DNA from 3 places in the Pseudomonas sp. MDT1-17 genome. Region 2 is predicted to be linked to each of the others. Evidence: predicted binding sites of a transcription regulator. Region 2 holds the regulator's gene; each other region holds the start of a gene.

Region 1 (9,695 bases), 3.1 Mb from region 2:
TTAGGCTGGTCACTGGAGAGTGGTTGGCTTTCAGGAAGGCATCGCTGGGCTTGATGTCGACTTGATAGTCATGGTCCGCAAGCCGCAGCAGCCGGGTCGCGGCCAACTCACTGCGGGCCGGCGTATTGGGGGACTCATAAAGCACTTCGTGCTGATCGTCTGTGGATAAGTCGAGGATGCGCACCGATAGGTAGTCACGGCCCGCCTCCGGCAGCCCGTCCGCGAGCAACTGGCGCATGCTGATCACGGCCATGACATAACCGAACGGTTTCAACTCCGTCGTTGCCGGGTTATTGCGCAGCAGCACCGGCGCGACCAGCAGCACGCCACGCGCATAGGCCGGCTCGATATTGACCAGATGCATCGGCTGCGATACCGCCATGCCGCCATGCTGATCTGCCCGTTCAAGGGTGGAACGGCGCAAGGGTTGAACCAACAAGTCATAGCCCAGTGGTGAGCCAAGCTTGCTTTGGGTCTGGCTATAAAGCACCGCCACGTACTCATTCCGTTCGGCCGCCAGTTGCAGCTGGCCGTCGGCATTGAGTTCCCGCAGGGTGAAGTCGGGTAAACCCTGTGCACGCACCTGGCGTTCAAATTCCGCTCGTTCGGCGCGGGTTATCCGTTTGGCGAAGGTATAGGCCTGAGTCCGGTGCAGCAGCGGTTGGGTGTAACCGTCGAACTCCTCGCGGGAGACCGAATCGGAATTGGCAAAGAACCGGCGCAGGCCATCGAGGCGCTGCTCCTGATCTTCGAAACGTTCTTCGATACGGCTGTAACGTTCACTGGCCAGCAGTTGGAAACGTTGCCGCAATTGATGGTGAAACAGATTCAGCGTCGACCACGCCAGCAATCCCGTGAGAATTGCGCCGACGACCAATACCAGCAGCGTGACCAACCAGGCCGAAGCATCTTCACTGATAAAACCCAGGATCTTCGGGCGCACGGCGTGCAACGACATAGACGCAACTCAAAACGCCAGGTGCGGGAAAGCCCATTGGCCATGCGTTGAGTTATAGCTATTAGCCATCAATTTGACCAGTACAGAAAGAAGCCAAGAGCCTTTGAAAATCAAGGCTCTGTGGATCCAATGCAGGAAGTGTCAACGGGCCGTGATTTTCCAGGCACGGTGGATTTTGCCATTACGGGCGAAATCCGGATCGATGGTCTGGGCGGTGATTTCCTCGACCGCGTAACGCTCGGTGAGGTTTTCCTCGAGCTGGAACTTGCGGAAGTTGTTGGAGAAGTACAACACGCCGCCCGGTGCCAAACGCGCCATGGCCAGATCGATCAATTGCACCTGGTCGCGCTGCACGTCGAAGATCCCTTCCATACGCTTGGAGTTGGAGAAGGTCGGCGGATCGATGAAGATCAGGTCGTACTCGTCACGGCAGGCGTCGAGCCAGGCCATTACATCGCCCTGCTCCAGACGGTTCTTGTCAGAGAAACCGTTCAGCGACAGGTTGCGACGCGCCCAGTCCAGATAGGTTTTCGACAAGTCGACGCTGGTGGTGCTGCGTGCGCCGCCCTTGGCTGCGTGAACACTGGCGGTCGCGGTGTAGCTATACAGGTTGAGGAAGCGCTTACCTTCGGCCTCTTTCTGGATGCGCATGCGCATCGGCCGGTGGTCGAGGAACAACCCGGTGTCGAGGTAATCCGTGAGGTTCACCAGCAGCTTCACGCCACCTTCGTTGACCTCGACGAACTTGCCCTGTGCCGCTTGGCGTTCGTACTGTTTGGTGCCGCTCTGACGCTCGCGACGCTTGACCACCACGCGACTCTTGTCGATATTCAGGGCCTGCGGAATCGCGGCCAGGGCATCGAACATACGCGCCGAGGCTTTTTCCGGATCGATGGATTTCGGCGCGGCGTATTCCTGGACATGCACCCAATCCTGATACAGGTCGATGGCCATGGAGTACTCCGGCATGTCGGCATCGTAGACGCGGTAGCAGTCGATGCCTTCACGCTTGACCCACTTGCCGAGGGCCTTGAGGTTCTTTTGCAGACGGTTGGCAAACATCTGCCCGCCTTCGCTCAAGCGCGGCTGCTCGATTACCACCGGTGCCGGTTTGATCGGATTACCGTTCTTGTTGTACTTCTCGTACTTGCCCGGTGCCACATCGTTGTCGGCGACTTCGACTTCGGCTTGCTCGCGCTCGACCTGACGCTGTTCCGGAGTGCGACGCTCGCCGGTGACGAACTGGTCCGGCGTGACTTTGATCAGCAGCAATTTGCACGGCAAGGCGCCGTTCCAGAACGAATACTGTTTGTGGCTGCGGATGCCCATGCGCTTGCCCAAGTCCGGGGCGCCGGTGAATACCGCCGCTTCCCAGTTCAAGCAGGCCTGACGCAGACGTTCGCCGAGGTTCTGGTAGAGATAGAGCAAGCTCGCTTCGTCACCCAGACGCTCGCCGTACGGCGGGTTGCAGATCACCAGACCTTTCTGGTTCTGGTCCGGACGTGGCTCAAACGTGCCAACTTCGCCCTGGTAGATCTTGATCCACTCGCTCAGGCCGGCACGTTCAACGTTGTTGCGGCCCGGTTGAATCAGGCGCGGATCGGCTTCGTAACCGCGAATCCACAGCGGTGGCTTGGCCAGGCCGGCGGCGCAACGCTCGGTGGCTTCTTCGTGGAGTTTTTTCCACAGCGCCGGGACGTGACCGAGCCAGGCGGTGAAGCCCCACTGCTCGCGGCGCAGGTTCGGCGCCATGTCGGCGGCGATCATCGCCGCTTCCACCAGGAACGTACCGACACCGCACATCGGGTCAGCCAGCGCGCCGCCATCGGCCGCAATGCGAGGCCAGCCGGAACGGATCAGGATCGCTGCCGCGAGGTTTTCCTTCAGCGGCGCCGCGCCCTGCTGCAAGCGATAGCCGCGCTGATGCAGGCTGTGGCCGGAGAGGTCGAGGGAGAGAATCGCTTCGCCGCGATCCAGGCGCAGGTGAATGCGCAGGTCCGGGTTGAGCTTGTCGATGGAGGGACGGTCGCCCTGCGGTGTGCGCAGTTTGTCGACGATGGCGTCCTTGACCTTCAAGGCACCGAAATGGGTGTTGTCGATGCCCGAGCCGTGACCGCTGAACTCGACGGCCAGGGTTCCGTCATTGAGCATGTGGTCTTGCCACTCGATATCGAGCACGCCGTGATAGAGGTCTTCAGCGTCTTTCATCGGGAAACGCTTGAGCACCAGCAGCACCCGGTTCGCCAGACGCGACCACAGGCACAGGCGATAAGCGGTTTCCATGGTTGCCATGCCGCGCACGGCAGAGGTGTGCTCACGCGCTTCTTCAAGGCCAAGCCCGACGGCTTCCTCGATGAGCAGGCCTTCAAGGCCTTTTGGGCAAGTGAGGAAGATTTCGAATTGATCGGACATTGGAATTTCAGAGCCTTTGGCTAAGTGAACCGACAACGCATTGCCGGCCCGGTTTTCAATCAGGCGCTTTTCTAAAAGAGCGCCCGCGTGGCACGAAGGTGTGCCGTTCCACCCTTGCTGCTCGGGTTAAAAGAGCTTAGATGCAAAGGCAGATAAAAAAGTTGATGCAACAAAATGTCATAAGTCGACCCTTCGTCGAATAGTTCCCCTGCTCAACAGGAGGCATTCTCACTTAGGTATTTAATCCATCATGCAGCGCAGGGCCGATCATACCGGGGTTTTGTCAATAAACACGGGACAACATCGTGTTACTTATGGCCATACCACCTTAATAGTTACGTCCTTATGACAAAACGATCATTCCCTCGATGTGACGCATTGGTTAGAACTCAACACAGGTTGACGCCGCAATGACGTCAACACCTTGGCTCGCGACGCCGGCAGCGAGCCCCAACGGCAGGAGTTTTTCTGCCAGACCTCAATTGAGGTCGACGCGATAAATACAGTCAACAAGTGAGGGCAACACCCTATGAGAAGACTTAAGCGTGATCCGTTGGAAAGAGCATTTTTGCGCGGATATCAATATGGCGTTGGTGGCAAATCCCGTGAGCTTTGCCCATTTACTCTACCGTCGGTACGCCAAGCCTGGATTAACGGCTGGCGAGAAGGACGCGGCGACAACTGGGACGGTATGACCGGCACTGCGGGAATCCATAGACTCAACGAACTTCACGCCGTCGGCTAATTACAGGGCTTAACACACTCCGACACGACAATCTGATGACTGAATGACTTAACCACGCACGCCCCATCCGGGCGGCGGGCTTCGGCCCAGGGGCTCCTTCGAGGAGCCCTTTTTTATGCCTGCAAAAACTCACCTCGAGCTGCAAACACATTCCCTGTGGGAGCGGGCTTGCTCGCGAAAGCGTTGTTTCAGTCAGCATCATCTTTGAAGGTTAAATCGCTTTCGCGAGCAAGCCCGCTCCCACAGGGGTTAGCGCAATGCTGCGATGGCGTCTACGGATTCACGAATCAACGCCGGCCCTTTATAGATGAAGCCGGAATAGAGCTGCACCAGGCTCGCCCCCGCAGCGATTTTCTCAGCCGCGTGCTTGCCTTCGGTAATGCCGCCCACGGCGATGATCGGCAAGCGACCGGCCAACTCGGCCGCCAGCACCTTCACGGTGTGAGTGCTCTTGTCGCGAACCGGCGCGCCGGACAGACCGCCCGCCTCCTCGCCGTGCTGCATGCCTTCAACGCCGACGCGGCTCAATGTGGTATTGGTGGCGATCACCGCGTCCATCCCGGTTTCGATCAGAGCTTGCGCGACCTCAGCGGTTTCTTCGTCGGTCATGTCCGGCGCTATCTTGATCGCCAGTGGGACATGTTTGCCGTGGCGCAGCGCCAGTTCAGCGCGGCGCGTAGCCAGGTCCGCCAACAATTGCTTCAGCGAATCGCCGAACTGCAGGCTACGCAGGCCCGGGGTATTCGGCGAGCTGACGTTGACCGTCACGTAGCTGGCGTGGGCGTAGACCTTGTCCAGACAGATCAGGTAGTCGTCGACCGCCCGCTCAACCGGGGTATCGAAGTTTTTGCCGATATTGATACCCAGCACGCCCTTGTACTTGGCCGCCGCCACTCGGGCCAGCAGGTGATCGACGCCGAGGTTGTTGAACCCCATGCGGTTGATGATCGCCTCGGCATCCGGCAGACGGAAAATTCGTGGCTTGGGGTTGCCTGGTTGCGGACGCGGGGTGATGGTGCCGATTTCGACAAAACCAAAACCCAGTTGCGCAAAACCGTCGATGGCCGCGCCGTTCTTGTCCAGACCGGCCGCCAGACCTACCGGGTTCGGGAAATCCAGGCCCATGACGGTCACCGGCATTTTCGCCGGCGCCTTGCACAGCAAGCCGTTAAGGCCCAAACGCCCGCCCGCGCCGATCAGGTCCAGGGACAGATCGTGGGAGGTTTCCGGGGAAAGTTTGAACAACAGCTGACGGGCCAGGGTGTACATGGGCGGGTTTGACTCTGGGCTACGAAAAGTGGCGGCGATTATAGCCGGGCATCGAGGTTGCAGGCGAGGCGCGCGACAAAATCAGTGAGCGATGGCATATGCCTTGCACCGTCACAGGCATATGCACTCATGCCAACGGCGGGATGAGTGGAAGGACAATGGCGTCGTCACCTGGCTTTGCTTGCGCGAGGGACTGGGACGACGCTTTTTTTTGGAAGGTGTTTAGCCATGAATGAAACCACAGCGGGCCCTCTGGCCTGGGTCAACGGCAGCGATGCCCCGGAAAAGACCGAAATCAACCTCGGCTTCATGGCCCTGAGTGACTGCGCCTCCGTGGTGGTCGCCGCCACGCAGGGCTTCGCCCAACCTTATGGCCTGACCCTGAATCTCAAGCGTCAGTCGTCCTGGGCCAACCTGCGGGACAAACTGGTCAGTGGCGAACTCGACGCCGCCCATAGCCTGTACGGTTTGATCTACGCCGTGCATTTGGGCATCGGCGGTGTCGCGTCGACCGACATGGCGGTGCTGATGGGCCTGAATCAGAATGGCCAAAGCATCAATCTCTCCCATGGCTTACAGGCCCTGGGCGTGACCAGTCCTGAAGCACTCGACCGCCACGTGCACCAAAGTCGCCCAAAACTCACATTCGCCCAGACATTTCCTACGGGCACTCACGCCATGTGGCTGTATTACTGGCTCGCGAGTCAGGGTATCCATCCGCTGCAGGACGTCAACAGCGTGGTGGTGCCGCCGCCGCAAATGGTCGCGCACCTGCAAGCCGGACGCATTAATGGCTTCTGCGTCGGCGAGCCATGGTCCGCCAGTGCGGTGCAGCAGAACCTGGGGTTCACGATGGCCACCACCCAGACCATCTGGCCCAATCATCCGGAAAAGGTCCTCGGTTGCACCCGCGCGTTTGTCGAGCAATACCCCAACACCGCCCGGGCGCTGGTGATGGCGATCCTCGAAGCCAGCCGCTTCATCGAACAAAGCACGGAAAATCGCTGCAGCACTGCGAAGCTGTTGAGTGCGCCCGAATACCTCGACGCGCCACTCGACTGCATCGCGCCGAGGCTGCTCGGTGACTACGCCGATGGCCTCGGTAATCGTTGGCAGGATCCGCACTCCCTGCGTTTCCATGCGGACGGCGAGGTCAACCTGCCTTATTTGTCCGACGGCATGTGGTTCATGACCCAGTTCCGCCGCTGGGGTTTGTTGCGCGATGACCCGGACTACCTCGGCGTGGCCCGTCAGGTCCAGCAACTAGACTTGTATCGAGAGGCCGCCACGGCGGTGGGTGTCGCCACCCCCGATCAGGCAATGCGCAGCAGCCAGTTGATCGACGGCAAGGTCTGGGACGGCTCGGACCCCACCGGCTATGCCCGCAGTTTCAAGCTGCACGCCATGAGCGACAGCTCGCCCCTTCTCGCCAGCCGCTGACAGGAGACTGCGAATATGTTGCGTATCCTGCTGATCAACGACACCGCGAAGAAAGTCGGTCGCCTGAAGGCGGCGCTGACCGAAGCCGGGTTCGAGGTGATCGACGAGTCGGGCCTGACCATCGACCTGCCTGCACGCGTCGAAACGGTGCGTCCGGATGTGATTTTGATCGATACCGAGTCACCGAGCCGCGATGTGATGGAGCAAGTGGTGCTGGTGAGCCGCGACCAACCGCGGCCGATTGTGATGTTTACCGATGAACATGACCCCGATGTGATGCGTCAGGCGATCAAGTCCGGGGTCAGTGCCTACATCGTCGAAGGCATCCACGCACAGCGCTTGCAGCCGATTCTCGACGTCGCCATGGCACGCTTTGAAAGCGACCAGGCCCTGCGCGCCCAACTCAACGCCCGCGACCAGCAACTGGCCGAGCGCAAGCGCATCGAGCTGGCCAAAGGGCTGTTGATGAAAATGAAGGACTGCAACGAGGAAGAGGCCTACACCCTGATGCGCCGCCAGGCGATGAGTCGGCAGCAGAAGCTGATTCAGGTGGCGGAACAGATCATCGCGATGAGCGAGTTGCTCGGCTGAGGTTTTGTGGTGCCGTTGAAGGCCCCTTCGCGAGCAAGCCCGCTCCCACAGGTTTTGTGTACACCAAAGATCCATGTGGGAGCGGGCTTGCTCGCGAATGGCCGCAACTCGGTTTTCGCCTGTTGGCACAGATCTCGCTAAGTAATCGCTACAGGTAACCAACGGCGGTTGCCCCACCTACGACAAAGACGTCGCTCACCTCATTTGCCCATGGCGAATCCGGTGGCGGCGTTTTTTTGTTTTGGCCCCAGAGACCGGGGCCGGTGGTGCGGCCGATGCGGCGCCCCACCTGCAAGCTCATGACTCCTTCTCGAGACTCCTAACAGCTGAGGTGCGCGATGAATTCAAGCTTCTGGAAATCCGGCCATACCCCGACATTGTTCGCGGCCTTCCTCTATTTCGACCTGAGCTTCATGGTTTGGTACGTGCTCGGCCCACTGGCGGTGCAAATCGCCGCCGACTTGCACCTGACCACCCAACAGCGCGGGCTGGTGGTGGCCACGCCAATTCTGGCCGGGGCCGTATTGCGCTTTGTAATGGGCTTGCTGGCTGATCGCCTGTCGCCAAAAACCGCCGGGCTGATTGGCCAGGTGATCGTCATCTGCGCCCTGTTCGTCGCTTGGAAACACGGCATTCACAGCTACGAGCAAGCGCTGCTGCTGGGCCTGTTCCTCGGCATGGCCGGCGCGTCCTTCGCCGTCGCCCTGCCGCTGGCGTCACAATGGTATCCGCCAAAACACCAAGGCAAAGCCTTGGGCATCGCCGGTGCTGGTAACTCGGGCACCGTACTCGCGGCACTGATCGCCCCGGTACTGGCCGCTGCATTTGGTTGGAGCAACGTGTTCGGCTTCGCCCTGATCCCGCTGATTCTGACCATCATCGTCTTCGCCTGGCTGGCCAAAAACGCGCCTGAGCGGCCGAAAGCCAAGTCCATGTCCGACTACTTCAAGGCCTTGGGCGACCGCGACAGCTGGTGGTTCATGTTTTTCTACAGCGTGACCTTCGGCGGCTTCATCGGCCTGGCCAGCGCTCTGCCCGGCTATTTCAACGACCAATATGGCCTCAGCCCGGTGACCGCCGGCTATTACACCGCAGCCTGCGTGTTCGGCGGCAGTTTGATGCGTCCGTTGGGCGGCGCTCTGGCAGATCGCTTCGGCGGGATTCGCACGCTATTGGGGATGTACACGGTGGCGGCAGTCTGCATCGCCGCGGTCGGTTTCAACTTGCCGAGTTCCTACGCAGCATTGGCACTTTTCGTGTGCACCATGCTCGGTTTGGGTGCGGGTAACGGCGCGGTATTCCAGTTGGTTCCGCAGCGTTTTCGTCGGGAGATCGGCGTAATGACCGGACTGATCGGCATGGCCGGCGGCATTGGTGGTTTCGCCCTCGCGGCAGGCATGGGCGCGATCAAGCAAAGCACTGGCAGCTATCAGTTGGCGCTGTGGTTGTTCGCCAGCCTCGGCGTCCTCGCCTGGTTCGGTCTGCACGGCGTAAAACGTCGCTGGAGAACCACTTGGGGTTCGGCTGCCGTCACCGCTGCCCGGGTGTGAGGGCTGAATGAGCCTGCAACTGAGTTTTGCCGAAGCCAGCGCCATCGGCCCTCGCGAGGAGAATCAGGACGCCCTGCGCCTGGTGACCCCGGCCCCGGCGCTGGCAGCGAGCAAGGGTTACCTCTTCGCCATCGCCGATGGCGTCAGCCAGTGCGCCGACGGTGGCCTCGCCGCCCGCTCGACGTTGCAGGCCCTGGCGCTGGATTACTACGCCACACCGGAAACCTGGGGCGTCGCTCAAGCGCTGGATCGCCTGCTACTGGCGCAAAATCGCTGGCTACAGGCCAACGGCGGTGGGCAACCGCTACTGACCACTGTCAGTGCTTTGGTCATGCGCGGTAGGCGTTTTACCCTGGCCCATGTCGGCGATTGCCGGGTTTATCGCTGGCACGCCGATCAGTTGCAGCGGGTCAGCGAGGATCACGTCTGGGACCAACCGGGCATGCAGCATGTGCTCAAGCGGGCGCTCGGGCTCGATCAGCATTTGGTGCTGGATTTTCTCGATGGCGAACTGCGCCTTAATGAGAGCTTCGTGCTGCTCAGCGACGGCATCTGGGCCGTGCTGGGCGACACCGCGATTGCCGCGATTCTGCGCGATCAGCCAGATCTGAACAGCGCGGCGCAGACCTTGGTCAACGCGGCGCATCTGGCCGGCAGCCAGGATAACGCCAGCGCCTTGCTGGTGCGGGTCGATGCCCTCGGTGAAACGAGTATCGGCGATGCGTTGATT
Region 2 (9,695 bases):
ATGGTTGAAACAGACCGCCCGCGACCTCAAGTTATGGATAGTGGCCGGCACGTTGCCGTTGCCGCCGGTGGATCAGCCGAAGGCCAAAGTGCATGCCTGTTCGCTGCTGGTGAATGACCACGGCGAAACCGTTGCACGATATGACAAGCTGCACCTCTTCGACGTCGATGTGGCGGACAATCGCGGGCGTTATCGCGAATCCGATGACTATGCTTATGGCAGTGGGGTAGTGGTGGCGGACACGCCCGTCGGTCGAGTCGGGCTGACCGTGTGTTACGACCTGCGCTTCCCGGAGCTGTACAGCGAATTGCGCGCTGCCGGTGCGCAGTTGATTACCGCGCCGTCGGCCTTTACCGCGGTGACCGGCGCGGCGCATTGGGATGTATTGATTCGCGCGCGGGCCATCGAAACTCAATGTTATGTGCTCGCGGCCGCTCAGGGTGGAAACCATCCGGGGCCGCGAGAAACCTGGGGTCATGCGGCAATCATCGACCCGTGGGGGCGTGTGTTGGCGCAACAGGACCAAGGCGAGGCCGTGCTGCTGGCCGAACGCGATAGCAGCGAACAGGCGTCCATCAGGGCGCGGATGCCGGTGTCCAGTCACCGGCGCTTTTTCTCGCAGGGCGCACAGCGACCTGCCCGGAACGACGAATTTAAGGCGTAAAAATATGAGCGAGTTGTTGTCCTCCGTCAGTGAACACCTCCTTGCGCCCGGTGGCGTAACGATCGAGAGCCTGCAAGGTGTGCTCGGCGATCTGGCCGGTCCGGGTATCGATGCTGCGGATCTGTATTTCCAGGGGCAGATTTCCGAGTCCTGGGCGCTGGAAGACGGGATCGTCAAGGAAGGCAGCTTCAACCTCGACCAAGGTGTCGGTGTGCGAGCGCAATCGGGTGAGAAAACCGGTTTTGCCTACAGCAATGCCATTACTCTCGAAGCCCTTGGCGCTGCGGCCCGTGCCGCGCGTTCGATCTCGCGCGCCGGTCAGAACGGCACGGTGCAAGCGTTCACCACTCAGGATGTCGCCCAGTTGTATGGGCCGGACAACCCATTGGAAGTGATGACCCGTGCCGAGAAAGTCGAATTGCTCAAACGCATCGACGTCGCGACTCGTGCCCTCGATCCGCGTATCCAGCAAGTCACCGTGAGCATGGCCGGCGTCTGGGAGCGAATCCTCGTGGCCTCCACCGATGGCGGCCTGGCCGCCGATGTACGACCGTTGGTGCGCTTTAACGTTAGCGTGATCGTCGAGCAGAACGGTCGCCGTGAGCGCGGGGGGCATGGCGGTGGTGGTCGTACCGATTACCGTTATTTCCTCAGCGATGACCGTGCCATGGGCTATGCCCGTGAAGCGTTGCGTCAGGCGCTGGTCAACCTCGAGGCCATCCCTGCGCCGGCCGGTACGTTACCGGTGGTGCTGGGTTCGGGCTGGTCCGGCGTGTTGCTGCACGAAGCAGTCGGCCACGGCCTGGAAGGCGACTTCAACCGCAAGGGCAGTTCCGCCTACAGCGGGCGCATGGGCGAGATGGTTGCGTCCAAGCTGTGCACCATTGTTGATGACGGCACGCTGGCCGGTCGTCGCGGTTCCCTGAGCGTTGATGATGAAGGCACACCGACCGAGTGCACCACGCTGATCGAAAACGGCGTACTCAAAGGCTACATGCAAGACAAGCTCAACGCCCGTCTGATGGGGGTGGCCCGTACCGGTAACGGTCGCCGCGAATCCTACGCGCACCTGCCAATGCCGCGCATGACCAACACCTACATGCTGGCGGGCGAAAGCGACCCGGCGGAAATCATCGCCTCGGTGAAACGCGGCATCTACTGCGCCAACCTTGGCGGCGGCCAGGTGGACATTACCAGCGGCAAATTCGTGTTCTCCACCAGCGAGGCGTACCTGATCGAAGACGGCAAGATTACTGCCCCGGTCAAAGGCGCGACGTTGATCGGCAACGGCCCGGAAGCCATGAGCAAGGTGTCGATGGTCGGTAACGATCTGGCGCTGGACAGCGGTGTGGGGACGTGTGGCAAGGATGGGCAGTCGGTGCCGGTGGGTGTCGGCCAGCCAACGCTGAAAATCGATGCGATCACTGTGGGTGGCACAGGATCTTGAGGAATGGAGCTTCGGGTGAACTGCAATGCAGCTCACCCGATTCGAGATTTAACGCAAACCGCGTTGAGTCTCGTCCAGTTCACGGATGTACTTGAAGATTTTACGGCTCGATGCCGGTGGCTTGTTGGTCGCCAGTTCGTGCTGGGCCTGACGGATCAGGGAGCGCAATTGCTGGCGATCAGCCTCCGGGTAGTCGACGACGAACTTCTCCAGGACCGCATCGTCGCCCGCGATCAAGCGATCGCGCCAGCGTTCCAGGCCATGGAAACGTTCGTTGTACTGCCGAGTGGAGGCATCGAGTTGATCGAGCAAAGTCAGAATGGCGTCAGTGTCCTGATCGCGCATCAGTTTGCCGATGAACATAAGGTGCCGTTTACGCGCGATATTCGCGGTGTGCTTGGGAGCATCGGCCAGTGCCCGGCGCATAGCGTCGGTCAACGGCAGTTTTGCCAGCAAGTCAGGCTTGAGCGTTGTAAGGCGCTCGCCGAGGTCAACCAGAGCATGAAGCTCGCGTTTAACCTGGGATTTGCTTTTTTCTCCCGTATCGAGGGAGTCGTCGTAAGAATCAACCATGGTGGCCGTCCGCAAAGAAACGCCGCCATGATAACCAGTCGGGGGCCGCTTGTCCGGCCCGGTCGCTCGAAGGCCCCAGCCGAAAGCAGAATTTGAGTGGAGAACAGCATGAGTGCAGTTGAAAGCGTCGGCCCACAAGCGTTGCCGGCACTGCAAGAACAAGTCGAGCAGATCATCGCTGAAGCCAAGCGCCAGGGCGCCAGTGCCTGTGAAGTGGCGGTATCCCTGGAGCAGGGTCTGTCGACCTCGGTGCGTCAGCGAGAAGTCGAAACCGTCGAATTCAACCGCGATCAGGGCTTTGGCATCACCTTGTACGTTGGCCAGCGCAAAGGCTCGGCCAGCACCTCTGCCAGCGGTCCGGAGGCGATTCGCGAAACCGTCGCCGCCGCATTGGCCATCGCCAAGCATACTTCCGAAGACGAAGCTTCGGGCCTGGCGGACGCCGCGCTGATGGCCAAGGATCTGCAGGATTTCGACCTGTTCCACCAATGGGACATCACCCCGGAACAAGCCATCGAAATGGCCTTGAGCTGTGAAGCGGCGGCGTTTGCCACCGACAGCCGGATCAAGAACGCCGACGGCACCACCCTCAGCACTCATCAGGGCTGCCGCGTTTACGGCAACAGCCACGGTTTTATCGGTGGTTATGCGTCGACCCGGCACAGCCTGAGCTGCGTGATGATCGCCGAGGCCGACGGCCAGATGCAGCGCGATTACTGGTATGACGTCAACCGTCAGGGCAGCTTGCTGGCCGACCCGGTGAGCATCGGCCAGCGTGCCGCGCAACGGGCGGCGAGCCGTTTGGGCGCGCGTCCGGTGCCGACCTGTGAAGTGCCAGTGCTGTTTTCCGCGGAACTGGCCGGTGGTTTGTTCGGCAGTTTCCTCTCGGCGATTTCCGGCGGCAGTCTGTATCGCAAATCATCGTTCCTCGAAGGCACGCTGGGGCAGAAGTTGTTCCCGGAATGGCTGACCCTCGATGAGCGTCCGCACCTGATGCGCGCCATGGGCAGTTCGGCGTTCGATGGAGACGGTTTGGCGACCTACGCCAAACCGTTCGTCGAAAACGGCGAGTTGGTGTCGTACATTCTCGGCACGTACTCCGGCCGTAAGCTCGGGATGCCGAGCACCGCGAATGCCGGCGGCGTGCACAACCTGTTCGTCAGCCATGGCGACGAAGACCAGGCAGCCTTGTTGCGCCGCATGGGTCGCGGCCTGCTGGTAACAGAATTGATGGGCCAGGGCCTGAGCATGGTCACCGGCGATTACTCCCGTGGCGCGGCGGGTTACTGGGTCGAGAACGGCGAAATCCAGTTTGCGGTCCAGGAAGTCACCATCGCTGGCAATATGCGCGACATGTTCAAACAGATCGTTGCGGTGGGTAACGACCTGGAATTGCGTAGCAACATTCGCACAGGTTCGGTGCTGATCGAGCGGATGACGGTAGCGGGTAGCTAAGGCTTCACCGTTAAACAAAAAGGCGCGCCACCCATCGTTGGGTGGCGCGCCTTTTTTTGCGTTGATTTTCTCGGGGTTGTTTGTGTTTGCCATCATCGCCCACAACATCCCCGAAGGCATGGCGGTGGGTGTATCGGCGGGCGGTGGCATGCCCGATGCCAATAGCCTGGCCATGGGCATCGCCTTGCAGGATGTGCCGGAAGGTCTGGTGATTGCGCTGGTATGAAGATTCCCGAGTCGCGCCGCAGTGGTCACGACAAGATTGCAAGTCTTGGGCTGCTGATCGGGTTTTGTTGGCCTGAAGCTGCTACAGGGCGAGTACTTACTCGCCTTCGCCAAAGTAGTCGTTGATTAAAGCCAACAATGCCTGCAGCGCCTCATCAGCCTTTTCGCCTTCGGTGCTCAGGTAGATCTTGGTGCCCTTGCCAGCGGCCAACATCATCATTGCCATGATGCTTTTGCCGTCGACCGTGGATTCCGGTGTGCGTCCTACTCTGATCGCGCAATCCTTGTATTCACCGGCGACGCCAACGAATTTTGCAGAAGCGCGGGCATGCAGGCCCAGTTTGTTGATGATTTCAATTTCCAGAGCAGGCATCGCGGTGTGAATCCTTTAGCTGAGGTCGCGGTGGCGAACCTGGACGTTCTTCAGGGTTTTTTGCAAGGCCTGGCCCAGACGTTCGGTCAGGTAGACGGAGCGGTGATGCCCGCCGGTGCAGCCAATGGCAATGGTGACATAAGCACGGTTGCTGGCGGCGAAGCGTGGCAGCCATTTGAGCAGGTATGTGGAAATATCCTGGAACATCTCTTCAACATCCGGTTGCGCCGCCAAGTACTCGGCGACCGGTTGATCGAGCCCGGAATGATCGCGTAACTCTGGCTTCCAATAGGGATTGGGCAAGCAACGCACGTCGAACACCAGATCGGCGTCCACCGGCATGCCACGCTTGAACCCGAAAGACTCCACCAGAAATGCAGTACCGGGCTCCGGCTGGTTCAGCAAGCGCAGCTTGATGGTATCGCGCAGCTGATACAGGTTCAGGTTGGTGGTGTTTACTTTCAGATCGGCGAGGTCGGCAATCGGCCCGAGCAGGTTGGTTTCATCGTTGATGGCTTCGGCCAGTGAGCGATTGGCACTGCTCAGCGGGTGACGCCGGCGGGTTTCCGAGAAGCGTTTGAGCAAGGTTTCTTCGTCGGCGTCCAGATAAAGCACATCACACTGGATATGCCGGCTGCGCACTTCTTCCAGCAACTCTGGAAACCGCGACAAGTGACTTGGCAAGTTGCGCGCATCAATGGATACGGCAACCAGCGGTTGTGCCAGCTCGGTGTGAATCAACGCGCGTTCGGCCAGTTCCGGCAACAGGCCGGCGGGAAGGTTGTCGATGCAGTAGTAGCCGTTGTCCTCGAGAACATCGAGCGCGGTACTTTTACCTGAGCCGGAGCGGCCACTGACGATGATCAAGCGCATGATTACTGACCGTTTTGCTCGTCCAGGACAACCTGATACAAGGCTTCATTGCTCGGGGCGCTGCGCAGTTTTTCGCGCACTTCCTTACGATCGAGCATGCTGGCGATCTGGCGCAGAAGCTCCAGGTGCGCATCGGTGGCAGCTTGCGGGACCAGCAGAACGAACAGCAGGTCAACCGGGGCACCGTCGATGGCGTCGAAATCGATGGGGGCGTCGAGGTGCATCAAGGCACTGATAGGCGAGTTGCAACCCTTCAGGCGACAGTGGGGAATGGCGATGCCGTTGCCAAAACCGGTGGAACCGAGTTTTTCACGGGCAATCAGAGCCTCGAAAACATCTTGCATCTCCAGATCCGGCACTTCGCGGTGGATAAGGTTGGCAATTTGCTCGAGGGCTTTCTTTTTACTGCCGCCCGGCACGTTCACGAGGGAACGGCCGGGGGTCAGGATGCTTTCAAGTCGGATCATGGGTTGGGAGTGTTAACGACCGGTCGCGCCCTGGAGGAGGCTTTGGGTCTTTTCCTTATGCTTTTTGAGTTGTTTATCCAGCTTGTCGGTCAGTGCGTCGATCGCCGCGTACATATCGGTATGCTCCGCGTTTGCGACCACTTCATTGCCGGGAATATGCAGCGTGGCTTCGATTTTCTGCTTGAGCTTTTCGACCGTCATCGTGACTTGCACGTTGGTGATCTTGTCGAAATGCCTCTCTAATCGTTCGAGTTTTTCGCCGATGTAGGTGCGAAGAGGTTCGGTCACTTCCAGTTGGTGTCCACTGATGTTGACTTGCATACAGCTTCTCCTTCGTTGCCAGTGCATAAAGCGGCAGGCAGAAATGCCTGCCACTGGAACGCTGTGGCGTGGCTCTACATCAACCGCTTGCGTTCGCTCGAAGGCGCGATCCCTAGGGATTCGCGGTACTTGGCGACGGTGCGGCGAGCCACCTGAATGCCTTGTGCCTCCAGTAAACCAGCGATCTTGCTGTCACTCAACGGCTTTTTCTGATTTTCCGCCGCAACCAGTTTTTTGATGATCGCGCGGATCGCCGTAGACGAGCATTCACCGCCCTCAGAGGTGCTGACGTGACTCGAAAAAAAGTATTTCAGTTCATATATGCCCCGTGGGGTATGCATGAATTTCTGCGTGGTCACCCGTGAAATCGTCGACTCGTGCATGCCCACCGCTTCGGCGATGTCATGCAGGACCAGCGGTTTCATGGCTTCGTCGCCGTATTCAAGAAATCCGCGCTGATGCTCGACGATCTGAGTGGCTACTTTCATCAGGGTTTCGTTGCGGCTTTGCAGGCTCTTGATAAACCAGCGGGCCTCTTGCAACTGATTACGCATGAAAGTGTTGTCGGCGCTGGTGTCGGCGCGGCGCACGAAACCGGCGTATTGAGCATTGACGCGCAGTCGCGGCACGGACTCCTGGTTCAGTTCCACCAGCCAGCGCTCGTTGTCCTTGCGTACGATCACGTCGGGAATGACGTATTCGGCTTCGCTGGACTCGATTTGCGAGCCTGGGCGCGGGTTGAGGCTCTGGACCAGTTCAATCACTTGGCGCAGTTCATCTTCCTTGAGCTTCATGCGACGCATCAGCTGGCTGTAATCGCGGCTGCCGAGCAGGTCGATGTAATCGGTGACCAGGCGTTTGGCCTCGACCAGCCAAGGGGTCTTGGCAGACAACTGACGCAATTGCAGCAGCAGGCATTCGCCCAGGTTACGGGCGCCGATGCCAGCGGGTTCGAATTGTTGGATGCGGTGCAGGACGGCTTCGATTTCGTCCAGTTCGATGTCCAGTTCCGGATCGAAGGCTTCGAGAATCTCCTCGAGGGTTTCGTCCAGGTAGCCCTGATTGTTGATGCAGTCGATCAGGGTCACGGCGATCAGGCGATCGGTGTCGGACATCGGTGCCAGATTCAGTTGCCACAGCAGGTGGCTTTGCAGGCTTTCGCCGGCCGATGTGCGGGTGGTGAAATCCCACTCGTCGTCATCGTTGCTCGGCAGGCTGCTGGCGCTGGTCTGGTAGACGTCTTCCCACGCGGTATCGACGGGCAGCTCGTTGGGAATGCGCTCGTTCCAGTCGCCTTCCTCAAGGTTGTCCACCGTCGGGGCGGTTTCCTGGTAGGAAGGTTCCGAAACATCGGCGTTGGGTGGCTGTTCGGCTTTGTCGGCCAAGGGGTCGGCGTTATCGAAGTCGTCGCCTTCTTCCTGGCGTTCGAGCATCGGATTTGACTCCAGGGCCTCCTGGATTTCCTGTTGCAGGTCCAGGGTCGACAATTGGAGCAGCCGGATGGCCTGCTGCAGCTGCGGTGTCATCGTCAGCTGCTGGCCCATTCTCAAGACTAGCGATGGTTTCATGGCAGGGGCTTAACACCTTATTCGCCGGCGCACATGCGCCATCCACTACAGGGCGCCGGGGCGCCAAACATAAGCAAATTATATGCCTGAAACTGCAACGTTTGCCTAGAGCGCTGTAACAATAAAAAAGTATTGATTTTTATCGAGACAAGCGCTCGGTCGACTAGCCAGACACCTCAGTGCTTACAGGCGGAACTCATGGCCCAGATACACTTCCTTGACCAGGTCGTTGGCCAGGATGGTGGCAGAGTCACCTTCGGCAATCAGCTGGCCATCGTTGACGATGTAAGCAGTTTCGCAGATATCCAGGGTTTCACGGACGTTGTGGTCAGTGATCAATACGCCAATGCCCTTGGCCTTGAGGTGATAGATGATCTGCTTGATGTCGCCCACCGAAATCGGGTCCACGCCGGCGAACGGTTCGTCGAGGAGGATGAATTTCGGGTTGGTGGCCAGTGCCCGGGCGATTTCCACGCGGCGGCGTTCACCACCGGACAGACTCATGCCGAGGTTGTCGCGGATGTGGCTGATGTGGAATTCCTGCAGCAGGCTTTCCAGCTCTTTGCGACGACCGGTCTTGTCGAGCTCCTTGCGGGTCTCGAGGATTGCCATGATGTTGTCGGCTACCGAGAGTTTGCGGAAGATCGATGCTTCTTGCGGAAGATAGCCGATACCGGCCTTCGCACGACCGTGCATAGGCTGGTGGCTGACATCCAGATCGTCAATCAGTACGCGGCCCTGATCGGCCTGTACCAAGCCAACAATCATGTAGAAACAGGTGGTCTTGCCGGCGCCGTTGGGACCCAGCAGGCCGACGATCTGACCGCTGTCGATCGACAGGCTGACGTCGCGCACGACCTGACGGCTCTTGTAGCTCTTGGCCAGATGCTGAGCTTTCAGAGTTGCCATTACGGGGCCTTTTGCTCTTCGGTTTTCTTTTTCGGCTGGATCACCATGTCGATCCGCGGACGCGACTCGGTGACCTTGCTGCCCGTAGCGCGACCGGCGCTGGCGAGCTTTTTGTTGGTGTCATAGACGATTTTCTCGCCCTGGGTCACGTTGCCGTCCTTGTCGATGACCTTGGCGCGGTCGATCAGCACGACACGGTCTTGCGAGGCGTGGTACTGGATAGTGACGCCATAGCCTTGAACCGGCTTTGTATCGCCTGCCGTTTGCAGTTGCTCGAAGTAGGCGAGGTTGCCCACCGAAGTCACTACGTCGATATCGCCGGCTGGGGTGCGGGTCATGGTCACAGTATTGCCGGTGACCTTCATCGAGCCCTGGGTGATGATCACGTCACCTTTATAGGTGGCAATGCCGTTCTTGTCGTCCAGTTGGGCATCGTCCGCCTGGATGCGGATAGGCTGCTGTTGATCGTCCGGCAGAGCCCAGGCGCTCACGCTTCCCAGTGCTGCGCTCAGGCCGAGCAAAATAGGGAGGGTTTTAACGAGCCTCATACTGTCCTCTTACGTTCGATAGCAGGTGTATCCTGCTTTCTTTCAAATACGCCTTCATTCCCTTGCCAGTCGAGACACCACCAGCGCCGTCGATTCTAACGGGTTGATCGGTCTGCGCATATTGCTGCTGCGGGAACACTGTCATGCGGGTGGTGGTAATCAGCGTCTTGCGGTTTTTCTCGTCGAAACGCGTGATTCGCACCGAGTCGATCAGTTCGACCTGAGTGCCATCCGGATTGACTTCGCCACGTTCGCTCTGGACGTGCCAGGGG
Region 3 (9,695 bases), 4.2 Mb from region 2:
GAAGTCCCTGGCCTTCAGGGCTTCGCTGGAAGCGGTCTACTGCCGAGATGTCGTTGAACAGGAACGGCAAATCAAATAGCTGCAACTTGGGTGTGTATTGTTCGAATTTGGCCAGCGACGGCGCAATAATCTGTACATCGCCTAACAACAGCGCCTCCATTTCCTTGCCATCGCCAAACAGCGCAGAGTTCGGATAAACGTCTACCTTGACCTTGCCCGCCAGACGTTCTTCAACCAGCTTCTTGAACAGCAGGGCGCCTTGGCCTTTGGGCGTCTGTTCGGCGACGACATGGGAAAACTTGATAATGATTGGATCAGCCGCCAGCGCCAGGTTCGACACGCCAAGCGCGAGCGTGCAGGCAACTGCGTTCCACAATGACTTGAGCATTCAGATGTTCCCCTTGTTGTTATTTCGTGCAGTTGATGTCTGAACTGCATCTGCACGATGGACAAAAGGAGTCTAGGCAATAAATCACCATTGGTCGTCGGGACGGGTATTTGCGAGCGACATGGGCAGTCAGAACCGCCGGTGTAGACTGAGGGAGGTCAGGAGGGGAGCCGCGTGAAAGATAGAACAGTGTTATCGACCGATCTTGCGCTTGCATGGGCCCAGGGGCCGGAGAAGGTTCGCCCATGATCGGCGCCGAGTTACTGTCACCTGAAACCCTCACTGCTGGGTGGTTGATCTATGTACCGGTGCTGATCTGGGCCGTTGCGCGAGCACCGTGGGTCGAACTGTTCAGCGACAGGCGCCGCCAACATCTGTTGTTCGGCACGGTGTTCGCGCTGTTCATGCTCTGGCTGGTGCGACAAGACTTCGATACCGGCGTGTCCTACCACTTTATCGGCATGACCGCCGTCACCCTGTTGCTCGATTGGCCGCTGGCAATTGTCGGCGGGTTGGTCGCGCAAGCGGGATTAGTGCTGCTCGGGCGACAAGATCTGGCGGCGATGGGGGTCAACGGGGCGCTGCTGATTCTGCTGCCGGTGCTGGTCACCGAGTGCTGCGCGATCCTGGTGGAGCGTGCACAACCGCGTAATCCCTTTGTGTATATCTTCGTGTCCGGTTTTTTTTCGGCTGCGTTGTCGGCGTTGCTTTGCCTGCTGTTGGCGCTGTGGTTGCTGTGGTTCAACGAACGTTTCGCCATGCCGTATTGGCTGGAAGATTTTGTCGGTTATCTGTGGCTGCTGATTTTCCCGGAAGCATTTATCAATGGCATGGTGGTCAGCGCGCTGGTGGTGTTTTGCCCTGAGTGGCTGGAAACGTTCAACCGCACTCGCTACCTTTCGGCACCCTGGAAAGACGACGATCCCAAATCTTGATCCACATCAAATCCAAAAAACGCTCACGAATCCATGCTCGGGAAAACCTTCAGGAGCATCGAAATGAGTGTCTACGAATGGGCAAGGCAGGAGTTGCGCCAGAGTCTGGATGGGGCGCAGGAAATGGGGTTTGATCCGGGGTTGAGCCTGCGCGCCTTGCTCAGTGCAGTGGTGCAACAGAGCAAGGCAGTGCGCAGCGCCGAAGACCTGGCCGATGAGTTGCGTTTTCTTGCGGAAAACCTCGATGACAGCCAGGACTACGGTTTTATGCGGCCTTGAAGATCAGTGGCGCGGGTCGAAGTCTTCGCTGAACAGTTCGTCTTCGGCATCCGGGCTGACGGGAATCTTGTGTTCTTCCGATGCCCAGGCGCCCAGGTCAATCAGCTTGCAACGGTCCGAACAGAATGGCCGGAATTTGCTCTCGGGGCTCCATTCAACAGGGGCGCCGCAGGTTGGGCAATCGACGGTTGGGGTTTGGCTCATGACTGGCCTCCAGGCAAAGTAAGGTAAAAGTGATGCAGGCGTTCGACCTCGCTGTGCAGCCAGGCGAGGTCGCGGTCGTTGACCACCACCTCGTCGGCGTGGCTCACGCGGTCCTGTCGGCTGGACTGGGCCTTGAGGATCGCCTGGACCTGTTGCTCGCTGGTCTGGTCACGCTGCAGGGTGCGCTCGATCTGTAGCTGTTCCGGGGCATCGATCACCAGGACCCGTTGGGTCATGGCGTACTGCCCGGACTCGATCAGCAGCGGCGAAACCAGAATCGCGTAAGGTGATTGTGCCTTGGCCAGGTGATCGGCGATTTCCTTGGCGATCAGCGGATGCAGCAGCGCTTCGAGCCAGCGGCGTTCCTCTGGCACTTCGAAGATCAGTTTGCGCAACGCAGCGCGATCCAGTTGCCCGTCGGCTTGCAAGACGCCGGGGCCGAAGTGTTCGGCGATCTTTGCCAGTGCCGGGCGCCCCGGTTCTACCACCCAACGCGCCGCATGATCAGCGTCCACCACATGCACGCCCAGGTCGATGAAGTGCTGGGCCGCCGCGCTTTTGCCGCTGCCGATGCCGCCGGTCAGGCCGAGAATCCAGGGTTTTTCCACAGGGGTATTCATTTCAAACCGACAAACTGCCAATAGAAGTCGGTTATTTGACCACCCCAGAGCAAGGCAATCCAGCCGGCAATCGCCAGAAAGGGTCCGAAGGGGATCGGTGTCGAGGTTTTCGCGTTGCGCAGGCGCAGTAAAATCACCCCGATGATCGCCCCCACGAGCGATGACAGCAGGATAGTCAGGGGCAAAATCTGCCAGCCACCCCAGGCCCCGAACATGGCCAATAACTTGAAATCGCCGTGGCCGATGCCGTCCTTGCCGGTGATCAGCTTGAACAGCCAAAACACCGACCACAACGCCATATAGCCGGCCACCGCGCCCCACACTGCGTCATGCAGGGACACGAAGAGCCCGAAGCTGTTGACGATCAGTCCCAGCCACATCAGTGGCAGCACCAGCACATCAGGCAGCAGTTGGTGCTCGGCATCGATCAGGCTCATCGTCAGCAACCCCCAGCTCAGGACCAGTGCCATGCAGGCCTGCCAGCCGAAACCGAAATGCCAGGCGATGAGTGCCGAGAGCAGACCGCACGCCAGTTCGGTCAGCGGGTAGCGTTTGCTGATCGCTGCCGCGCAGTTCGAGCACCGACCCCGTAAAAACAGATAACTGAGCAGCGGAATGTTTTCCCAGGCGCGGATTCGATGGCCGCAATGAGGGCACTGGGAATGGGGCAGCATCAGGTTGAAGGTCGGCAGCGGTGTCTCGCCTGGCAAGCCCAAAACGTCCCGGGCCTCCTGGCACCATTCGCGGTTGAGCATTTTTGGCAGGCGCCAGACCACTACGTTGAGAAAGCTGCCAATCAGCAGGCCGACCAACATGGCTGCGATCGCGAAGGCCATCGGGTAGAGGGTCAGAATGTCGTTCAAGGGCATGTCAGATCGCTGTGCCGAGTTGGAAGATGGGCAGGTACATCGCAACCACCAGGCCGCCGACGATAACACCCAGCACCACCATGATGAACGGCTCCATCAGGCTGGTGAGGTTATCAACCATGTTGTCCACTTCGTCCTCGTAGAAGCTCGCGACTTTGTCGAGCATGTCGTCCAGCGCGCCGGACTCTTCGCCAATGGCGGTCATCTGAATCGCCATGTTGGGAAAGATGCCGGAGGTGCGCATGGAAAAATTCAGCTGCATACCGGTGGATACGTCCTGCTTGATACGCAGCACCGCACGCTTGAATACGATGTTGCCCGTCGCGCCGGCCACCGAATCCAGGGCTTCCACCAGCGGCACCCCGGCGGCGAAGGTGGTCGACAGTGTGCGGGCGTAACGGGCCACGGCAGACTTGTACATCAGCGTGCCAATCAGCGGCAGTTTAAGTAACCAGGTGTCCATCCAGTCCCGAAAACCCGGCGACGTTTTAAAGGCGTGGCGCACGCCGAAGATCGCCGCGATCAGTACGCCGAGCATCGCCCACCACCATTGCTGCATGAACTCCGACAGGCCGATGACCATCACGGTGAAGGCCGGCAATTCGGCGCCAAACCCTTTGAACACCGATTCGAACTGCGGCACCACTTTGACCAGCAAAATCCCGGTCACAATGACCGCAACGAACACCACCGCCAGCGGGTAGGTCATGGCTTTCTTGATCTTGGCCTTGAGGCTTTCGCTCTTTTCCTTATAGGTCGCCACTCTCTCCAACAAGGTATCGAGAGCACCGGCCTGCTCGCCGGCATCGACCAGGTTGCAGTAGAGCTCATCGAAGTATTTGGGCTTTTTGCGCAAGGAAGCGGCGAAGCTGTTACCCGCCGCAACTTCCTGTTTTACCTCGTCGACCAGTGTGCGCATGGCCGGGTTATCGAAGCCTTCACCGATGATGTCGAAGGACTGCAACAGCGGTACACCGGCTTTCATCATGGTCGCCATCTGCCGGGTGAACAGGGCAATGTCCTGGGACTTGATGCGCTTGCCCATGTTGAAAATCGAGGTGGACTTCTTGCGTACCTTGCCAGGGTTGATGCCCTGCTTGCGCAACTGGGCCTTGATCAACGCCGGGTTCTGACCGCTCAACTCACCGGTCATTTTGGTGCCTTTGCGGTCTGTGCCTTCCCAGGCGTAGACGCTGATTTTTGCTGCTTTGACCGCCATATTCAGTCCTTGGTGACCCGGTTGATTTCTTCAAGGCTGGTGATGCCTTGCATGGCCTTGAGCAGGCCCGACGTACGCAGGTCGTTAAAACCGTCCTTACGCATCTGGATGTCGATTTCCAGTGAATTGCCTTCGGCCATGATCAGCCGTTGCAGGTCCGGTGTGTTCTTCACCACTTCATAAATCCCGATTCGGCCTTTGTAGCCGTTGTTGCAGTGATCGCAACCGACTGGCTCATAGATCGTGAATGAGCCGATGCGTTCCTCGGGGAAGCCTTCCTTGAGCAGCGCCTCCCGGGGAATTTCGATGGGTTTCTTGCAATGGCTGCACAATTTGCGCGCCAGGCGCTGGGCGATGATCAGGCTGACCGAGGTGGCAATGTTGAATCCCTGAATGCCCATGTTGTGCAGGCGTGTCAGAGTTTCGGCGGCGCTGTTGGTGTGCAGGGTCGACAGCACCAGATGCCCGGTCTGGGCGGCCTTGATGGCGATTTCGGCGGTTTCGAGGTCGCGGATCTCGCCGACCATGATCACGTCCGGGTCCTGGCGCAGGAACGAGCGCAGCGCCTGGGCAAAGCCCAGTCCCTGCTTGGGATTGACGTTGACCTGGTTGATGCCTTCCATGTTGATCTCCACCGGGTCTTCGGCGGTGGAGATGTTGATGTCCACGGTATTGAGAATGTTCAGCCCGGTGTAGAGCGACACGGTTTTGCCCGAGCCGGTGGGCCCGGTCACCAGAATCATCCCCTGTGGCTGCTTGAGGGCGGCCATGTACAGGTCTTTCTGATCGGGCTCGTAGCCGAGGGCGTCGATGCCCATTTGAGCGCTGGACGGGTCGAGGATCCGGATCACCACTTTCTCGCCCCACAGGGTCGGCAGGGTGTTGACCCGGAAGTCGATGGACTTACTCTTGGATAGCCGCATCTTGATCCGCCCGTCCTGGGGTTTGCGTCGTTCGGAGATGTCGAGGCTGGCCATGACTTTCAGCCGCGCGGCGATGCGATTGGCCAGTTGAATCGGTGGTTTGGCGACTTCACGCAAAATACCGTCGGTACGCATCCGCACGCGGTAGGTTTTTTCATAGGGTTCGAAATGCAGGTCGGAAGAGCCGCTTTTGATCGCGTCCAGCAACATTTTGTGGACGAAGCGCACCACCGGCGCGTCATCGGCATCCTGGCCGGCGATGGCGTCCTGTCTGTTGTCATCGATCGACTCGATGTCCACACCATCAAGGTCGACATCGGCCATGTCTTCCAGGCCGGTGCCTGGGGTATCGAAGAATTTTTCGATGGCGTCGCTGAGTTTATCCTCCTCCACCAGGATGGCTTCAGTGTTCAGCCCGGTGCTGAACTGGATGTCATTGATGGCTTGATGATTGGTCGGGTCGGAAACGCCCACGAACAACTTGTTGCCGCGCCGCCAGAGGGGCAGGGCGCGGTGCTGGCGGATCAGTTTCTCGCTGACCAGACCCTTGGGTTGGGTGTCCTTGTCCAGGCAGTTGAGATCAAGCAGTGCCATGCCGAAGTGTTCCGACGCGATCTCGGCGACCTGGCGGCTTTTCACCAGCTTGTTCTGCACCAGGTAGCTGACCAAGGGGGATTTATCACGTTGGGCTTGCTGATACGCCTGTTGCGCGCTTTTGTCAGTGAGCAGCTCGGCCAGGACCAATTGCTTGGCCAGACCGCTAAGGGCGATGTCATTCATTGGGATACCGGACGCAGACAGTTCATGACTTATAGCCTAGTCAAGCGGAGGAACCAAACCAGCGGCATTCGGGTGACAAAAAGTGTCAGATAGTGCGGACTCTGGGAGTAGGAAAGGGGTTTGTGTCGATCACACGCCCCGACAACACGGGGCGAGGGGCTTGGCATGGGCTGTGCTGCGGCTAGTTCAGATCATGAGATTTCGACTCATGCACGGAGCTTGTCTATGAATACTCAAAAAGGTTTTACCCTGATCGAGCTGTTGATCGTGGTGGCGATCATCGGGATTCTGGCGACGTTTGCGTTGCCGATGTACTCCAAATATCAGGCGAAGGCCAAGGTCACCGCTGGCCTAGCGGAGATTTCGGCGTTGAAAGTGCCATTTGAAGAACTTATGAATAACGGGACCAGCCCGGCGAATGTGGCAGCAATTGGTGGGGCTAGCACAACTTCAAACTGCACGATGGCAGCGTCCGGTACAGCCACTGATGGTACTGGGAGCATTGTTTGTACGATCGTTAACGCGCCTGCACCGGTTTTAGGCAAGACGGTCACGCTGACGCGTTCGACGACTGGCTGGGTTTGCACCAGCACCGCTCAGCAGGACTTCTTGCCTACAGGTTGCACAGGTTCGGCAACATAACGCTCGGCAGTTTTCTTGAAAGGCAAAGCCCCGCCCTGAAAAGCATAATGCTGTTCACTTAAGGTTGGGTACATATCCGTTTCTGCGGTCACGGCGGCTGGCGGTTTCGCTTTTACAGCCAGCCCTTTCAAGGTCTTCGTTTAGAATCTCCCAAAACTCCAGTCAGGGCGACGAGACGATGTGGGAAGAGGTTTTAGCGCGGTTCGAGAAAAAAGCACCGGCCAGTGTCATGGCCAAATTGGTGTTGGAGCAGGCTGTTACAGCTGAGTGGGTCGATCAGGTGTTCGAAGAGCATCGTCAACGACAGTACCCGCGTGAGCTTTTATTTTCGACCATCGTTGAGCTTATGTCCCTTGTTTCACTGGGTTTGCGGCCGTCGCTACATGCCGCCGCACGGCAGATGGATCTTCCTGTCAGCTTGGCGGCGCTCTATGACAAGGTCAGCCGCACAGAGCCTGCGCTGCTGCGCGCCTTGGTAGCCGGCAGTGCACAACGTTTGGCACCGACGATTGAAGAGTTGGGCTGTTCGGCCATTTTGCCTGGCTGGCAACTGCGGGTCGTTGACGGCAATCACCTGCCTTCCAGCGAAAAACGTCTGAGCGCTTTGCGCCGTGAACGAGGCGCCGCCCGGCCTGGTTTTTCGGTCGTGGTTTACGACCCTGATCTCGACCAGGTCGTCGATCTTCAGCCCTGTGAAGATGCTTATGCCAGTGAGCGCGTCGGCGTGCTGCCGTTGCTGGAAAACGCCAGTAGGGGCCAGTTGTGGATGGCTGATCGGCTCTATTGCACGCTCCCGGTCATGGAGGCCTGCGAAGACGCTGGCGCTTCTTTCATTATTCGTGAGCCGAGTAAGCATCCGCGCCTGCTTCAGGAAAGCGACTGGCAAGAACCTGTCGCGGTCGAGGCGGGAAGCGTGCGCGAGCAAACCATCGAAGTGAAAGGCGGACGTCAGTGGCGGCGTGTTGAACTGAACCTGCAAAAAGCTACCGAATCAGGCGACACCATGCTGTTGTTCTGGAGCAACTTGCCCGACACCATCACCGCTGAGCAAATCGCCGATTTGTATCGTCGTCGCTGGAGTATCGAAGGGATGTTCCAGCGCCTGGAATCGGTGCTGGACAGTGAAATCGAAAGCCTGGGCAACCCCAAGGCGGCTCTGCTGGGATTTGCCGCGGCCGTGTTGGCTTACAACGTTTTGTCAGTACTTAAGCGCAGCGTTGAACAGGCTCATCGCCAGACGCAACCAGAGGGATGGGAGGCATCGATTTTCCATTTGGCAGTGCAAGTGCGCAGTGGTTATGAGGGCATGCAGATCGCGTTACCGTCGGATTATCTGTCACTTCAATCGACCTCAGAAACGCTGGCACAGCGCTTGTTGGCGCTGGCAAGGAATATCAAGCCCAAACAGGTTGCCAAAAGCATACGCGGCCCCAAAATCGCCAAGCCCAAGGAGTGGTTGGAGGGAAAGGCTGCGAATGCTCATGTGTCGACCGATCGAGTGCTCAAAGCCCATAAAGGGAAAACACCTTGAAAGGGCTGGCTTTTACAGCGAGTCACTTGGAAATACGGAATGCCGCCCAACCCCAAGTAACCAAGGGCTCTTGCCCCGCCATTCGGTGCCCCTGCGCAACGCCTGCGTTCGGCCTCTGGGAAAGGGGCGGCAGATCTACAGCTAAAGCAACAGCGACGGCAGAAGCAACGGCAAGATCAAAAGATCGCAGCCTCGCTTCGCTCGACAGCTCCTACAGGGAAATGCGGTCACTTGAAGCCAGGCCGGCCGGTAGGCCGCCTCGCTTTGGCGTTTGCGGTGCACGCCCCCTCGAGAGGCCGAGTGGAGGTTCTGCGCAGTGGGCAACCCGGCATGGATGCCGGGTTAGCCGCCCCCGGCCATGGATGGCCGATGGCGGCGGGCCCACGGAGCGGGACCGGAGCGAGGGCATGCCGAGCCTAAGCGAGGCACCGAACGTCAGGGGCAAGAGCCCTTGGTTACTTGGGGCTTTTCCAAGTGACCCGCTGTAAAAGCGGAACCATAGGCGGTCGTGACCGCAGCCACGGATATGTACACGATCAACAAAAGCTAGGTCGGTCGGCCGCCTCGCTTTTGCTCTTGTTCCACCGCCCCCTCGCTACGCATATGTGTGTGCCTGGAAACATCGAGCTTAAGTGAACAGCATTACGCCCTGAAAAGCGGGGCTTTTTGTTGGAACGACACCCTCGAGTTTCGAAAAACAAGAAAACCCCGACAATTCATGGCCTTAGGCCTGCGGCAAAACCCGCAACTTGCATGTCGATAATTTCGAAGTCATGCAATTTGCATGATTCCGAAAATCAGACTAATAAGTAACTTGTTGTTTTATAAGGATTTATTTTCAGTCTCAAAGTTGGCACAGCGTTCGCAATATACCCAGTAACCCTGCTGACAAGACACGCAGCAGACTTTCTAGAAAAACAGGAGTTACTCGTATGAAGAAGTTCGCTATCGCTGCCGCTACTGCTACCGCGCTGACCCTGACCATGGCCAACGCTGCATTTGCTCAAACCCAAGCCACTCAAGCACCTATGATGCTGGCTGCTGGTGAGGTCACTGAAGCGAAAGAGGATGTTTCCGATACTTGGATCACCACCAAAGTCAAAAGTGACCTGGTGACTGAAAAAGGCATTCCTGGTACCGATATCAAAGTCGAAACCAATAAAGGCGTTGTGTCCCTGTCGTCCACCGTCGCGGTGACTGACGCTCAGAAAACCACTGCTGTGGCCATCACCAAAAAAATCAAAGGCGTCAAAGCGGTTTCCGCTGACGGCCTGAAAGCCGAGTAAGGCAAGACTTCTCGCCTGG

What was found. The regulator sigma-54, encoded in region 2, starts transcription at its own class of promoters, with help from an activator protein. The targets are predictions, from matches to a motif close to ANTGGCATNNANNTTGCTNT.
Region 1: the regulator sigma-54 is predicted to act here: its motif matches at 5,475-5,494, upstream of ACYZTX_RS11505 (CmpA/NrtA family ABC transporter substrate-binding protein).
Region 3: the regulator sigma-54 is predicted to act here: its motif matches at 6,377-6,396, upstream of ACYZTX_RS06445 (pilin).

What each region holds. Positions count from the first base shown of each region.
Region 1 is NZ_JBUBVM010000001.1:2,479,304-2,488,998, reverse strand. Features, by position in the region: gene ACYZTX_RS11525 (sensor domain-containing diguanylate cyclase) at 1-958, opposite strand, end outside; gene rlmKL (bifunctional 23S rRNA (guanine(2069)-N(7))-methyltransferase RlmK/23S rRNA (guanine(2445)-N(2))-methyltransferase RlmL) at 1,100-3,370, opposite strand; gene rmf (ribosome modulation factor) at 3,900-4,115, shown strand; gene ACYZTX_RS11510 (quinone-dependent dihydroorotate dehydrogenase) at 4,365-5,384, opposite strand; gene ACYZTX_RS11505 (CmpA/NrtA family ABC transporter substrate-binding protein) at 5,613-6,824, shown strand; gene ACYZTX_RS11500 (ANTAR domain-containing response regulator) at 6,840-7,415, shown strand; gene ACYZTX_RS11495 (nitrate/nitrite transporter) at 7,754-8,965, shown strand; gene ACYZTX_RS11490 (protein kinase domain-containing protein) at 8,973-9,695, shown strand, end outside.
Region 2 is NZ_JBUBVM010000001.1:5,613,675-5,623,369, reverse strand. Features, by position in the region: gene ACYZTX_RS26040 (carbon-nitrogen hydrolase family protein) at 1-664, shown strand, start outside; gene tldD (metalloprotease TldD) at 669-2,111, shown strand; gene yjgA (ribosome biogenesis factor YjgA) at 2,160-2,684, opposite strand; gene pmbA (metalloprotease PmbA) at 2,793-4,139, shown strand; partial or broken gene ACYZTX_RS26020 (hypothetical protein) at 4,216-4,490, shown strand; gene ACYZTX_RS26015 (HPr family phosphocarrier protein) at 4,462-4,737, opposite strand; gene rapZ (RNase adapter RapZ) at 4,753-5,610, opposite strand; gene ptsN (PTS IIA-like nitrogen regulatory protein PtsN) at 5,613-6,077, opposite strand; gene hpf (ribosome hibernation-promoting factor, HPF/YfiA family) at 6,090-6,398, opposite strand; gene ACYZTX_RS25995 (RNA polymerase factor sigma-54) at 6,473-7,966, opposite strand; gene lptB (LPS export ABC transporter ATP-binding protein) at 8,150-8,875, opposite strand; gene lptA (lipopolysaccharide transport periplasmic protein LptA) at 8,875-9,423, opposite strand; gene lptC (LPS export ABC transporter periplasmic protein LptC) at 9,410-9,695, opposite strand, start outside.
Region 3 is NZ_JBUBVM010000001.1:1,441,543-1,451,237, forward strand. Features, by position in the region: gene ACYZTX_RS06405 (TRAP transporter substrate-binding protein) at 1-388, opposite strand, end outside; gene ACYZTX_RS06410 (energy-coupling factor ABC transporter permease) at 634-1,323, shown strand; gene ACYZTX_RS06415 (hypothetical protein) at 1,387-1,602, shown strand; gene yacG (DNA gyrase inhibitor YacG) at 1,606-1,806, opposite strand; gene coaE (dephospho-CoA kinase) at 1,803-2,426, opposite strand; gene ACYZTX_RS06430 (prepilin peptidase) at 2,423-3,295, opposite strand; gene ACYZTX_RS06435 (type II secretion system F family protein) at 3,297-4,514, opposite strand; gene pilB (type IV-A pilus assembly ATPase PilB) at 4,517-6,217, opposite strand; gene ACYZTX_RS06445 (pilin) at 6,443-6,859, shown strand; gene ACYZTX_RS06450 (IS4 family transposase) at 7,089-8,390, shown strand; gene ACYZTX_RS06455 (BON domain-containing protein) at 9,323-9,676, shown strand.